DNA from 3 places in the Agarivorans sp. 1_MG-2023 genome. Region 3 is predicted to be linked to each of the others. Evidence: predicted binding sites of a transcription regulator. Region 3 holds the regulator's gene; each other region holds the start of a gene.
The links. The regulator LexA, encoded in region 3, represses DNA repair genes until DNA is damaged. The targets are predictions, from matches to a motif close to TACTGTATNNNNATACAGTA.

Region 1: the regulator LexA is predicted to act here: its motif matches at 2,916-2,935, upstream of ruvA (Holliday junction branch migration protein RuvA).
Region 2: the regulator LexA is predicted to act here: its motif matches at 3,283-3,302, upstream of Q4592_RS05390 (LexA family transcriptional regulator).

Annotation. Positions count from the first base shown of each region.
Region 1 covers NZ_JAUOSJ010000013.1:5,460-10,319, reverse strand. Annotated here, with positions in the region: gene Q4592_RS17150 (efflux RND transporter permease subunit) at 1-2,353, shown strand, start outside; gene Q4592_RS17145 (hypothetical protein) at 2,409-2,753, opposite strand; gene ruvA (Holliday junction branch migration protein RuvA) at 2,978-3,598, shown strand; gene ruvB (Holliday junction branch migration DNA helicase RuvB) at 3,614-4,621, shown strand; gene ybgC (tol-pal system-associated acyl-CoA thioesterase) at 4,795-4,860, shown strand, end outside.
Region 2 covers NZ_JAUOSJ010000003.1:225,914-230,773, reverse strand. Annotated here, with positions in the region: gene Q4592_RS05400 (hypothetical protein) at 1-1,271, shown strand, start outside; gene Q4592_RS05395 (Y-family DNA polymerase) at 1,603-2,865, opposite strand; gene Q4592_RS05390 (LexA family transcriptional regulator) at 2,865-3,272, opposite strand; gene Q4592_RS05385 (DNA/RNA non-specific endonuclease) at 3,526-4,263, shown strand; gene Q4592_RS05380 (super-infection exclusion protein B) at 4,479-4,860, opposite strand, start outside.
Region 3 covers NZ_JAUOSJ010000016.1:42,125-46,984, reverse strand. Annotated here, with positions in the region: gene plsB (glycerol-3-phosphate 1-O-acyltransferase PlsB) at 1-1,325, opposite strand, end outside; gene Q4592_RS19280 (hypothetical protein) at 1,570-2,259, shown strand; gene Q4592_RS19275 (GNAT family N-acetyltransferase) at 2,291-2,773, opposite strand; gene lexA (transcriptional repressor LexA) at 2,890-3,534, shown strand; gene coxB (cytochrome c oxidase subunit II) at 3,863-4,860, shown strand, end outside.

The DNA of each region.
Region 1 (4,860 bases), on a different contig from region 3:
CGATGTCGCAAATATTAGTGATCGCTTTGAGCTAGATGAAGAAAAAATACTGTTTAACGACTTGCCCTCTGCGATGCTCAAAATCAGTAAAAACAAAGCCGACGATGCCTTGCGAATAAAAGATTCGGTTCAACGTTTTGTTGATGACCAGCGTCTGGTTGCGCCAAACGGGGTAAGCCTAACCTTAACCAATGATATGTCGTCACTGTTGAGCGACCGTTTAAACATGATGCTTAAAAACGGCTGGCAGGGCATCATTTTGGTGTTTTTGAGCATGTGGCTATTCTTTTCGCTGCGATATTCGTTTTGGATAGCCGCCGGTCTGCCCGTTGCATTTATGGGGGGCATGTTCTTAATGTCGGTGTTCGGCTTATCGATCAACATTATGACCTTAGTCGGTTTACTAATGGCCATTGGCATTATGATGGATGACGCGATTGTGATCGCTGAGTCGATTGCTGCGCATTTAGAGCGGGGAATGAGTGCTGACGAAGCGGTAGTTAAGGGGGTTAAAAAAGCGGCACCAGGGGTTATTTCATCCTTCTTTACTACCATTTTTGTGCTGGGTAGTTTGATGTGGCTAGATGGCCAAATGGGCGCAGTGTTAAGCGTAGTGCCAATGGCATTGCTGTTAGTGCTGTGTATTAGCTTGGTAGAGGCATTTCTCATTTTGCCAAACCACCTGCGCCACACTTTGCAACATCAAGGCATTGAAAAGCCAAAGTCTGGCTTTAAAGCCAAGTTCCTCAATATGTTTGAAGATTTTCGCCTTAACAAATTAGTGCCGGCTGTAACCTTTGTGGTTAAGTGGCGCTATGTTTCTGTGGGTGCGGTATTCGGCTTATTGCTGCTATCGTTTTCGTTGGTGGTAAGCGGTTTACTAAAGTTTACCGCGTTCCCTGAACTTGATGGCGATATTGCTGAAGCAAGAATCATTCTCCCACCCGGTTCAAGCTTATCGCAAACCGAAACCTTAGTTGCTGAAATTGTGACTGCTGCCCGTCAAGTTGGCGAACAATTTACCGAACAAAATAACGAGCCGCAGCGTTTAATTCACGACATTACCGCTCAATACAATTACAACGCTGATGCCGGAGAATCTGGTCCGCATGTGGCAACTGTTCGGTTAGATATTTTATCAGCAGAAGTGCGCAATACTTATATCGAAGAGTTCATTAGTGCCTGGCGTGAACAAGTTGGTGAGCAAGCTTTACCGTTAGCGTTGGCGTTTACACAACCTACCATGGGGCCAGCGGGACGAGCTGTTGAAGTGAGGCTGCAGCATTCAGATTTAGACACCTTAAAAACTGCCTCGGTAGAGTTGCAAGCCTATTTGAGCCAGTTTAAAGGGGTGAATAGCATCCTTGATGACATGCGACCCGGTAAAGAAGAGGTGGTAATTTCGTTACGTGGTGGCGCTGAATCTTTTAATGTAAACGGACAGATGGTGGCTGAACAACTGAGAGCGTCTTATCAAGGAGCGATTGCGGATGAATTTCAACTTGGCCCTGAAAACATTCAAATCGATGTACGTTTAGATAAGTCGCAATCCGGTAGTTTACAAGCCTTGGCTAATTTCCCGGTAGTGCTTAGCGACGGAAAACAAGTGCCTCTATCTTCAATTGCCAACTTAGAATATCAACGATCGTTTGTCCGCATTCAGCGTATAGACGGCTTACGCACGGTAACTGTGATGGCTGATGTTGATACTCGAGTTGCTAATACCAACGAAGTGATGCAACTGGTGCAAAAAAGTTTTCTCCCGGAGCTAATCGCTAAAATACCTGGCTTAAGAGTTGATTTTGAAGGGGAGGCTAAAGAGAGCGCTAAAGTGGGGTCGTCTTTGGGTAAGAGCTTCACAATTGGCATTTTTGGTGTTTTTGCCATTTTGAGTTTCCAATTTAGAAGCTACCTTGAACCCGTGATTGTATTAACCGTTATTCCCATGGCGTTAATAGGTGTGTTGTGGGGACACTTTTTGTTAGGACACAGTCTAAGTATGCCGTCTATTCTAGGCTTTATTTCATTGGCTGGGATTGTGACGAATGACTCCATATTGCTGGTGCAATATATTCGGCACCATTTAGATGAAGGAGACGATGTTTATCAAGCGGTGGTGAACGCCAGTAAAGAACGCTTCAGAGCGGTATTTTTAACCTCACTTACCACTGCAGCAGGTTTACTGCCGTTGTTGTTAGAGACCAGTTTACAAGCACAAGTGGTGCAGCCTATTGTGGTGTCTATTGTGTTTGGAATTGTAGCGTCTACGATGATGGTATTGTTTATTATCCCGGCGGCCTACGCTATTTTGGCCGATTGGAACTTAGTGCATAAACATAAAAGCTTACATTAGTTATATGTCCAAGCCTCTTGCCTATTTGAGCATGAGGCTTGGTCGATTTACGAAATTAGCCAGTAGAGGTGTTTGCTGAGGCTAAGTCGTAACACTGATAAGCAATTCCTCTAATGGCCACATCTCGCCTAAAGGCTTTTTTAGAGGCCTGACGATAGCTGGTGATTGATACTGTATCTGCGGTTGGATATTGTGGGCGTACCGATTTTACATATTCATCGCGAGCTTCATGTCCTTTTGAATCATGATGGCTAGTGTAATAAACACTGCCAAGCGCGGTGCATTGAGAGATATCTCGGTCGTCTTCCAATAGCGTTACACCATGGTAAGTAGTGGGAGTGTTAGAACAGCCAGTTAAAACAATCAGGCTAGCGGAAACGATAAGCATTAATTTATTCATGTGTTACCTCAATTTAGTTTATGTGCACTCTCCTTGTTGGTTATTTGTTCAATTGTAATGGCAACTTTTTGTTTTAGATATATCGCTAACAGACTCATAGAGTTGTCGCTGCCCGAGTTAATCAGCCCTTAGCCAACACATTTTCCAATTTCAAATATAGAGGGCTGGATATATATCCAGTGTTTAAGGTAAGCTTACGCTATCTAAAGTTAGGAGTCTTTGCAGTGATCGCTACCATTAAAGGTATCTTAGAAGAAAAAGTCCCACCTTTTGTATTGATAGATGTAGCCGGAGTAGGCTACGAAATACAACTTCCTATGAATTGCTTTTACCAATTGCCCGAACTGGGTGAGTCGGTGCGGTTATTAACGCATTTTATTGTGCGAGAAGATGCCCAACTGCTTTATGGCTTTCATGATAAAGCCTCGCGCTCGTTATTCCGCGAGCTGATAAAAGTAAACGGTATTGGGCCGAAAGTGGCCTTGGCCATTTTGTCTGGTTTAAGTTGCGAGCAGTTTGTATTCGCGGTTAAACACGAAGACTTATCAAGTTTGGTAAAAGTGCCTGGCATTGGTAAAAAAACTGCCGAACGTTTGTTAGTTGAAATGAAAGACCGTTTGAAGAACTGGAATGCCGAACTACCGGCAACACCATTAAGCGACAGTTTATCTAGTCATGGTGACTTACCCTTAGTGGCTACGGTTGATCCTAAAGAAGAAGCCGTTGCAGCGCTTGAGTCGCTGGGTTATAAAGGCATTCAAGCAGAAAAACTGGTTAAGCAAGTTTATTCAAACGGCATGAGCAGTGAAGAGTTGATCCGCGAAGCACTAAAAGCGGCTTTGTGAACAAAGGTAGAGTAGATGATTGAAGCAGATCGCTTAGTTTCAGCCACGCCGGTGATTGAAGAAGAAACTGTAGACCGCGCGATTAGACCCAAAAAGCTGGATGATTACACAGGCCAGCAAGCGGTAGTTGAACAATTAGAAATATTTATTGAAGCAGCTAGGCGCAGAGATGACGCGCTCGATCATTTGTTAATTTTTGGTCCTCCGGGTCTAGGCAAAACCACCTTAGCCAATATTGTGGCTAACGAGCTTGATGTGAATATTAAAACCACCTCTGGCCCTGTATTAGAGAAAGCCGGTGACTTGGCAGCTTTGCTCACTAATCTTGAACCTGGCGATGTATTGTTTATTGATGAAATTCATCGACTTAGCGCAGTAGTTGAAGAAGTGCTGTACCCAGCGATGGAAGATTACCAGCTGGACATTATGATTGGCGAAGGCCCAGCGGCCCGCTCGATTAAACTCGATTTGCCCCCATTTACGTTGATTGGCGCTACCACGCGCGCAGGCATGTTAACGTCACCCTTGCGGGACCGCTTTGGTATTGTGCAACGCTTGGAGTTTTATAAAACCGACGACTTGGCCGAGATTGTTAAACGAAGTGCGCATTATCTAAATTTAGAGCTTGATGCTGAAGGGGCGTGGGAAGTTGCTAGGCGTTCAAGAGGAACCCCGCGTATCGCTAACCGTTTACTGCGACGTGTTCGTGATTTTGCTGACGTAAAATTTGATGGCAAAGTAACGCAAGAAGTAGCTGCTAAGGCGCTAGATTTACTGAGCGTAGACAGTGCTGGTTTCGACTACATGGACACTAAGCTACTCAAAGCGATAACGGAAACTTTTGCAGGTGGTCCCGTTGGCTTAGACAACCTTGCTGCAGCCATTGGTGAAGATAAAGAAACCATTGAAGATGTACTCGAACCGTTTCTTATTCAGCAAGGCTATTTACAACGTACCCCACGTGGTCGCATTGCTAGCGATAAAGCCTATTTACACTTGGGTTTTGATATACCTAAGCGTTAAAAATGCTGTCGTTTAGTCACGACAGTGTGGTTTAAAAATCGGCTTAAAGTGTTTAGTTTTAAGCCGTTACCCCGGTTTTCTCACGCAATTCTCTAAATTAAGTGGTTTGAGTCTTAACCTTATGCACTTGCCTGTGTATAGTATTTTCTAATTGAAATACTAGGGTAGGTGTAATGTCGGTTTTAGCTGTTCGGGTTTATTACGAAGATACTGATGCGGGAGGCGTTGTTTATCATGCT
Region 2 (4,860 bases), on a different contig from region 3:
TCACTTCTGATGGAGTAACAAAAATTTCTGTAGATGATTGTAAGTACTCACTACTGCTCCCTTCTGGAGGATCGTATAAAGGGGAAACTTCATCGGATTTCATCATTAGTTCTTCAGTTTTCTCATTATATTTAGCCGCCATTTCCTTCAAAAGAAAAGAAAAAATTTCTGTCCTTGACATAAATTCACTAAAAGAGACATCCATGTCACTTACTCGAAATGGACATAAGTTAATTATGTCAAGTGGAGATATTATTGAACTTGATTCAAACGATTCGCCAATTGGCTATACTAGCCCAAGTAATAATCTAATAGCAAAACCTGAAAGCTCTCCTCCCCCTTCTTGGAGAGAAGATGTTTTTACCCCAGTAGTCCAGTCAGGTTCCAACCTAAATCAAACTGAGTCCCATGTATCTATTTTACTTACAGGTACGAATTGTTCAATATTGGGCGTGTTAACCCCACCTAAAATATGCAAACGCCCGATAGCTTCGGTTTTGTTAGTAGGAGGCTCCGGGGACTACAATGTTGATGGGGTGAACGGGCAAAGTGACCTCGGTTATAAAAAGCTTTGTGAGCATTTAGCCCAAGAAGGGATGTTGACTCTCCGTCTTGAGAGTTTATTACCTCTGTTAAGTCGACAAATTGAAAATGGACAGGTAGCTCGTTCTAACATTCAAAACGCAATTCACTCAATAGTGGTATTTCTAAAGCAACAGGTACAAGGTCCGATTGTTCTTATAGGGCACTCTCTAGGAGGCTCTTTGATTCTAGACTCTAAAGTCACACTTGGTCTAATTGACGGTGTTGTTTTGGTTAACGTCCCAGGGAGAACCTTAGATGAGGTAGTAGTAGACCAAAAAAGAGAGGCACTATCCAAACTGGGGTACTCAACAGAAGATATAGAAGCTCAATTAAACAAAGATAAGTCGTCTTTTGAGCGTATTAGAGAGTATCCAAATACCGTTGAAAAAGAATTTGGAAAAGGTCTCGCGTGGCTGCCGGCTGTACTTGAAATAGATCCCAAACGGAGTTTGAATAACTTCACAAAAAAAGTACTGATTGTTCGAGGAGAAAAGGACAAGCAGTTATTTGATAGAGACTGGGAAGAACTGGCTAATCCTCAAAATATTCCTAAATCATGTGAACGTGAACTTGTATCAGTTCCAAGTTTGTCACATATATTTTTAATGCCATCATCAAAGCAGAAATCTATAAATCATCCACTTTTAGACTCTGTTATAAATTATGTCAAATCGATTACTCCCTAAATAGAGAGTCGAAGGGCAAGAAAGAACAATATTATTTAGGCAACGACGCTGTATAAATGAGTTATCACGAATGGTCGCTGTTTTACCAAAGTCGCATGCACTAAGCTTGTAACGGTCCAATAGTTGTAAGCTGACCTTAGCTATCTTAAGTCATGAAGAGACATTAAATACTGTCTCTTCACTATTCCTACGGCCTACTTACTAGCGTCGCCATATAAACCATGTAGTGGCATTGTGAATATGGCCTCCTGCTTAGAGGTTTTTTCCTAGCTCTGATACGTCGATGAAGCTCATAATAAGGCAAGAATGCAACAGGCAGCCTAGCAGCTAATCATTTGCAGCAAATACGCGGAATGTGATGCCAATCCGTCGTGTATTGAGGTGTAAGCATATCCCTTCGCATATGCCACTTGGGGCAGATACCTTGAGAGCCTAAAAACAATGTGTCACTGCCGTAGCGTTTATTTAGTGCGTCAACCGCCTTCATCAATTCTGGTCGGCCCGGCTTTGCCGTAAACATATCCAGTTGCTGATGTTGTTCGTCAGTTAAGTCCATAAGGCCTACGCCGACTTTGTAGTATTTGATACCTGGAATAAATAGTTGGGGAATTGCTTGTGACACCAGCTGACTCATCACAATGCTATCGTTAGTTGCACAAGCGGGCCGTAATACCTGTTTAAAACCACGACTGATACCATCATCAAACGGCGAATTATGTGCAAAGATTAGAATCGCACCAGCTACGCTACCTTGCTCTCTTGCTTTTAAACATGCACTACTTACATGTAGAGAGAATGCTTGCATCAACGAGTGTAGCTCCAGTATTCGTTGGCCAGTACTTCTCGTTGAAAAAATCTGCTGCTTGTTCGCTCGCACTTCATCCCATGATTTTGTGGATACCCCGTTAAGTTCGAGAATTGTTCTCTCCATTTCCACACTGAAATACTGCTTGGCAAGTTTCGGTGGCATCTTTGCAAGTTTGAGCGCAGTTGTTATTCCCATGTCTTTGAGGCGTACACTTAGCTTTCGTCCAACCCCCCAAACATCGGACACACACATTTTAGATAAAATCCGGTCTCTTTGTTCATTGCTCTCAATCACACACACTCCATCGAATCCTGGTAGACGTTTAGCGGCATGATTAGCGACCTTACACAGCGTCAGCGTTTTTCCAAATCCCACACAAACGGGTAAACGCACTTCTTTCCAGACAGCTCGTCGTATTTGCTTTCCGAGAATATCAAACGGGGGAAGTGCCTCACGGGAATTTGATACATCTATAAAGGTTTCATCAATACTGTATACATGTTGCTTTGGAGCAAATGCGCCAATGATTTGCATCATATGCATCGATAAGTCTGCATACAATTCATAGTTTGACGAGCACACAATGACACGATGCTTTTCACACAATGATTTAATCTGGAAAAACGGCTTAAAGCGCTCAATACCAATAGCTTTGGCCAAACGATTTACAGCGACCACACAACCATCGTTGTTGCTCAATACTATGATTGGTTTGTTGCGCCAATCAGGGCGAAACACCGCTTCTGCTGAACAATAAAAGCTATTGGCATCAACAAGCGCAAACATTAAAGCAGTTTCAATAAACGAGAGGGACGATGACAGCGTATAGAGCGGATAACGACGCCCTCTACAGTGAACCTATCACAGCTACTAACTGCCACAGGACTATAGTGTTCGTTGGCTGATAGCAGCATTCGTCTTGATTTATCGATAATCTTACACACAAACTCACCATTGATATTCGCGACAATTACATCGCCACTCTCAACATGGACGTGACGGTCAACAATCAATACATCTCCATCGTGTATACCGCTACCCAACATTGAGTCTCCGGACGCTAGACCGATAAATGTGGCAGATGGATGCTCAATAAGCAGGTCATCTAAACTCAGTGGGAGTTGTGAATATTCTGTCGCGGGGGACTCAAAACCGGTGAGACCAGCACTCGCGGAAATAGGGATTACTTTCATTCAAACCAACAACTGTATATACATACAGTCATTATAGATACGTTATACAAAAAGAGAAACTAGTAATTGCTGTAATAAGGAGTCACTTGAGCCAGTCCCCGCATAGACTTCAAATGATTCGCGGATGTCTGTTCGTGTTTTTACAAAGCCTACCTGTCAGGCATGCAATTACGCTCAAGTGAGTAATTATCAACTTACAACCATATTGATAGTTATGTTAGATTTGGACTACACCCTATCTAAAGGATTTATAATGAAAGCATGGATAGCAATTCCGCTATTAGTCTCGGGGTACGTGAACGCTTCTGAATTTCGCACACCAAACTGCCCAATTGGCTGCCCAAGTCTTGATATTGAGGGAAATATAGTCATCTTTGAACGGCTATACACACTCTCCCAAAGTAAGAAAACGCAGTTTGCCGATTGGGTGGCTTATGAAGTTGATGTACTAAACTTTGGCACAACAACCAACAGAACGTGGAAAAACAATCCTTTACTCGATGAAAATGAGCGACTGGAAAAAGATGACTATAGTGGAGCGTCAAGTAAGCTCGATATTGACCGTGGACACCAAGCTCCACTAGCAAGTTTTGTGGGAAGTCGCTACTGGCCTACCCTTAACTATTTATCCAATATTACGCCTCAAGCTAAAGGTTTAAACCAGGGTCCATGGAAAAACCTAGAAGAAGCGGTTAGAGATGCTGTTGGGTTTCGTGAAAATCTATATGTTATTACAGGCCCGCTCTACCGTAACGAAATGGAAGGCTTACCAAAAGCCGATGAAGCCCATGCAATACCATCTGATTACTACAAGATTATATATGATGATAAAGGCAACTCTGCCGCGTTTCTCATGAGCCAACAAACAACCAGGAATACAGACTACTGCACGACAAAGAAAACAATCTCTGAATTAAGGGCTATCGTGCCATATGCCATTCCCGGAGGCTTAGCTGACAGTAATGAAATTTTTGCACGACTAGGGTGCTGAATGTAATCCAAATATTTAGGGGGTAGCTTGCTCAACCAACCTCTGGATAAGACGCTCTAGCTCGTCTTTGGACAAAAACTTGTTAGAGCATTCACTTATTCGAAGGAATTTCGGATTAGTACAAATATGGAAGAATCAAATTAACGGCTAATGAGACGAAGCGCGTTAGCGCTTCCAGCCCAAAGGGCGATGCTGCCTTTGCTTATGTAAATGTATCACCATCGGCTGTTCCTATGTAAATTAGGAGTAAAGCCTTCAAGTAGTTGCTGATTGGTTTCCAAATATTCTTTGGCCCATGGTTGAATGTTATATGCCCACCCATCGACCATATCACCCATATTGCTAGCCCTATACAATATACCCTTTGTCTCTAAGCTCCCCTTAATACCGTCTTCCTTGAGGAAGTACTGTGTAGTTTTCTGGCCCAAAACATATGGTGCAAGGTATGCCTTTTCATCAGGTGTTAGCTTTGCTAACTCTTTCTGTTTAGCTTTGATTAATAACTTTCTATCTTTTTCATTTTTCCATTTTTGAAATGCATATTTCATTAAACCAAATATGCCGGCAACGGCCTGTGAAAAAACAATAGATAAAGAT
Region 3 (4,860 bases):
TTGGATTTGCCCTTTAACTCTTTGTAGTAAGTGCCTACTTCCATTACGTGTTCGTAACCAAAGTAAATGGGCACAATAGTGACGGGTCGCTCTAGTCCTCGCAGCATTGCTTGTACCGTCATGGCTAACATGCCGGTTTTGGGTGGAAGCAGGCGACCGGTGCGGCTACGCCCACCTTCGGTAAAGTATTCAACTGAATAACCGCGACTAAACAATTGGCCGAGGTATTCGCGAAAAACGGTTGAGTAGAGTTTGTTGCCCTTAAAACTGCGGCGAATAAAAAATGCACCGGCACGGCGAAAAAACGGTCCCGCTGGCCAAAAGTTAAGGTTTACACCTGCTGCAATGTGCGGTGGTACCATGCCCTGATGATAGAGCACATAAGACAACAGTAGGTAATCCATATGGCTGCGGTGGCAGGGGGCGAATACAATTTCGTGGCCCTCTTGAGCTAGCTGACGCACCTTTTCTGCGTGGTTAACTTCTATGCCTGAGTAGATTTTATTCCACACCCAACTTAACACCGACTCACCAATGCGAAGGTTACGATACGAAAAGTCGGCAGCAATTTCCTCTAGGTATTTTAAGGCTGCTTGGCGCGCTTCAGAATGGCTAATTTTTTTGGCTTTGGCTTCTTCAGCTATCGCTTCACGAATAATGGTTGAGGCGAGCAGTTGCTCAAACATATGACGACGGTTTGGCAGCTTAGGCCCGGTAGCGATCATTTGCATACGGCTAAAGTGGATTCGCGCTACGCGCGCTAACTTATGGCCAATACGCTTATCAGAACCTTGGCGCTGTGCCATATCCTTCAGTGATACCGGACGACTGAAGCGTATTAGGTTTTCGCGTCCTTTAAAAATCACTTGCCAAGTTTTCTTCAGAATGCCAGCTGGGCGTTCAGGCTTGCCGCCCATTAAGTCGTTAACACTCTCTCTGCCAGGGTAGCGATCCCAAAACAATTTAACAGGCACTAATTGTGCGTTATGGCTTTCATCGCTGCGGTGAATACTGAGAGCCGCGGTAAATTGGTCGATGGTCGCTTCTAGGGTTTCACCTTTACCATCCACTAAAAAGGCTACCCCTTGGTGGGCTTCACCGGCAAACATCACTGGCTCGAAGGGATCGGGCAGGCCAAGCTGTTTACAGGCAAGTTGTAAAGTAAGCACGTCAGCTAATGAGTTACTAGGAATGACGTAAATGATCGGTTGGCTTAGATCTAGATCGAACTCAGCAATCGGGTTTTGAGGGACAAACTTGCCGCGAGTAAAAAAGCCAATGATAGAGCGCAATATGGCCAATATTGGAGAGGGTAAATGTAACATCTCAAAGAGCTTATAGTGGTGAATGAATACAGGGCATAGAGTAGCAGACTTATCAAAATTTGGCTTTGATTTGATGCAAAATCTGCGTAAACAGTGGCTTGGAATATACTGCTGCTCCAAGCGAGAAAACTTACTCAAAGTAAGCTAGTTTTGCTGTGAATCTTTGCCTAATTAGAATTGGCTGCTATCGTTAAAATTGGTCACTCATGGTTTAGATTAGGCTTACCCGGCTAAGGAACCCATCATGAAATTGTTTACACGTGCGGCTATTTTTGGCATTTCACTACTTACCACTCCCTTTGTTCATGCTGCTTTTATTACTACTCAAGAAGCCGCTCTTGATAGCATTTATTCTCAAGCGACTTTTGGCCAAAACATCATTGATATCCGCATTGGTACCGCCACCGAATTGGTCTTTCCCGAGCTATTGGATATCACTACCCGCGCGGAGGTGAGCCAACTTTTTAGTCAGCATGTTGGCCCCTCTAATGTGGTCAATTTTTATTTTATCGACACAATTAGCGCCTGCGGCTCGCAAATCAATCGAGGGATAGTGGGTTGTGGGGAGTATTTTGGAAACGATTTTGTGGTTGAATCTAGTTACGCCGCCGGCAGTTTAGGCGGAGAGTTGCTTGCTCACGAGTTAGGCCACAATTTAGGCCTACCGCATTTGTCTGGCGCTTACCTAATGAATCCAAGTCTCAACAATCGCACATTAATTACCGAGCCAGAAGTTGAGCGCATCTTCCGTAGCCCTCTCGTTCAAAATGATAACGATTATTTCTGGATAGACATTAACCCTGTACTGATTGTTGCAGAGGCGACAAGAGTGAGTGAGCCAGCTTCGGTATTTTTATTTGCGGGGATGCTGGGAATGCTAGCTTGGCGTAAGCGAGAAAGGCGAACCCTAAGTTCGATTGGTTTTAGTCGATAATACTGTTTTTTATTGCAGTACTATTTTGCGCTTAAAGTTGCTTTAGCATCCAAACATCGCAGCCATTATGGGCTGTACCTTGTAAAGGTGCAGATAAGTGCTCAAAACCGAGGCTTTCGTAGAGTTTAATCGCTGCCGACATATTGCTAAGCGTGTCTAGGTAACAGCGAGTAAATCCCTGCTCTAAGGCAAATGCTAAACAGGCTAACGAGAGCTGTTTACCTAGACCTTGGCCTCTACCTTCTTCCAGCAAAAATAGTTTTTTTAACTCACTGGTATCTTTACTATCGGTAAAAGGCGCAATGCCGCAGCCGCCAACGACCATGCCATCTAACAAAGCGACCACATATCTACTTCGATTTTGCTGTGTATAGTGCTGACTCATGTTATCGACTTCAGCATCAGAGGGGCCAAAGCCTTCACCTACCGCGCCATATTCTTGGCCAACCTGTTTTATTATTCGCTGTAGATCTTGGTCATATTGGGCTGATATTTCGACTATCTCAATGGTCATTATTGCCTCCTATCACTTTGAATCAACAGTAACAAAATCAGAATTAATATAAAACCTTGCGTCAAAATGTATGCTGTATATACTAACAGTGTGCTGTATAAACTTACAGGTAGACTATGAAGCCCTTAACGCCCCGCCAAACAGAAGTGTTTGAACTTATTCGCCGCCATATTAACGATACTGGTATGCCTCCAACGCGTGCCGAAATTGCTAAAGAGCTAGGATTCCGCTCGGCTAATGCAGCAGAAGAACACCTTAGAGCTTTAGCTAAAAAAGGTGCGATTGAAATGATTCCTGGTGCGTCGCGAGGGATCCGTATTAGCGAAGCGTACTTGCCGGCTAGTGCAAATGAAGCCACTGTAGAGCCTGAGCCAGGCTTGCCGTTAATCGGTCAAGTTGCTGCGGGTGAGCCTATTTTGGCGCAGGAGCACGTTGAATCTCATTATGCCGTAGATGCTAACTTATTTAATCCGCATGCCGATTATTTACTGCGAGTACAGGGCATGAGCATGAAAGATATCGGCATTATGGATGGAGATCTATTAGCCGTGCATAAAACTACTCAGGTACACAATGGACAGGTGGTTGTGGCTCGTTTAGATGAAGATGTTACGGTTAAACGTTTTGAGCGTGACGGTAAGATGGTGTACTTACATCCCGAGAATGAAGAGTTATCAACCATTGAAGTTGATCTTGAATATCAGAACATCGAAATAGAAGGTTTAGCGGTAGGTATTATTCGCACTGCCGATTGGATGTAAGCCTTATTCAACAATAAGTTCCCCCATTTTGAAGCCCAAATCACTCTGATTTGGGCTTTTGTCGTTAACATCACATCTTTTGTCTTTATCCATAAAAATCTCAACAATGTATTTACATTTCTTTAACTTAGAGGTTAATTTATAAACAGTAGGTTGTATTTAGCTGTAATAGCCTATGCTTTTGGGGTGGGGATTTTCCCTTTATTCGCAGCTACTTTCCTAGCATGGAAAGTTGTTGTCGTTGGCTACTGCAAAGGAGAGCGCTGTGGGCCGATGGATTCAGCTATTAGTGCTGACATTTTTTTCGCCGCATTTGTTTGCGCAAGAGATGTCTTTCAATTTACGTCCTGGTGTTACTGCCATCAGTGAGCAAGTTTATGGCTTGCACATGACAATTTTTTATATTTGTTGTGCCATTGGTGTCTTGGTATTTGGCGCTATGTTTTGGTCGATTTACCATCACCGTAAATCCAAAGGAGCGGTTCCTGCTCAATTCCACGAAAGCACTAAAGTGGAAATAATTTGGACCATCATTCCCTTTATCATTTTGATAGGCATGGCGATTCCAGCCACTAAAACCTTACTGGCAATGGAAGATCCTTCCGATGCCGACATTACTATTCAAGTGACGGGTTCCCAGTGGAAGTGGCACTACAAGTACTTTGATCAAGATTTAGAGTTTTACAGTGTAATGGCGTCTGATTGGGATGAAGTAAACGGCAAACTGGAGAAGCGCAAAAACTATTTGCTTGAAGTCGACTACCCCTTAGTACTGCCAATCGGGAAAAAAGTCCGCTTCCTCATGACTTCAGAAGACGTTATTCACTCTTGGTGGGTGCCTGACTTTGCAGTTAAAAAAGATGCTAACCCGGGCTTTATTAATGAAGCATGGACCATCATTGATAAACCCGGCATTTACCGCGGCCAATGTGCTGAGCTATGTGGAAAAGACCATGGCTTTATGCCCATTGTTGTTATCGCCAAACCTCAAGCCGAATATGATGCTTGGTTGGCAGAGAAAGAAGCTGCTTATTTAGCCAAGCAAGCCCAAGAGCTTGAACTGGTGGCCATGACTATGCAGCAAGATGAGCTGATGTCATTAGGCGAAAAAGTGTATGAGAAAAGCTGTGCTGCTTGTCACCAAGTTAACGGCCTAGGTTTACCTGGCGTGTTCCCCGCTTTAAAAGACAGTCCAATCGCGTTAGGTGATGTGACTAAACATATTGAAGTAGTGGTAAATGGCGAGCCTGGCACAGCCATGCAAGCCTTTGGTAAACAGCTTGGTTTGAAAGAGCTAGCTGCGGTGATTACTTATGAGCGAAATGC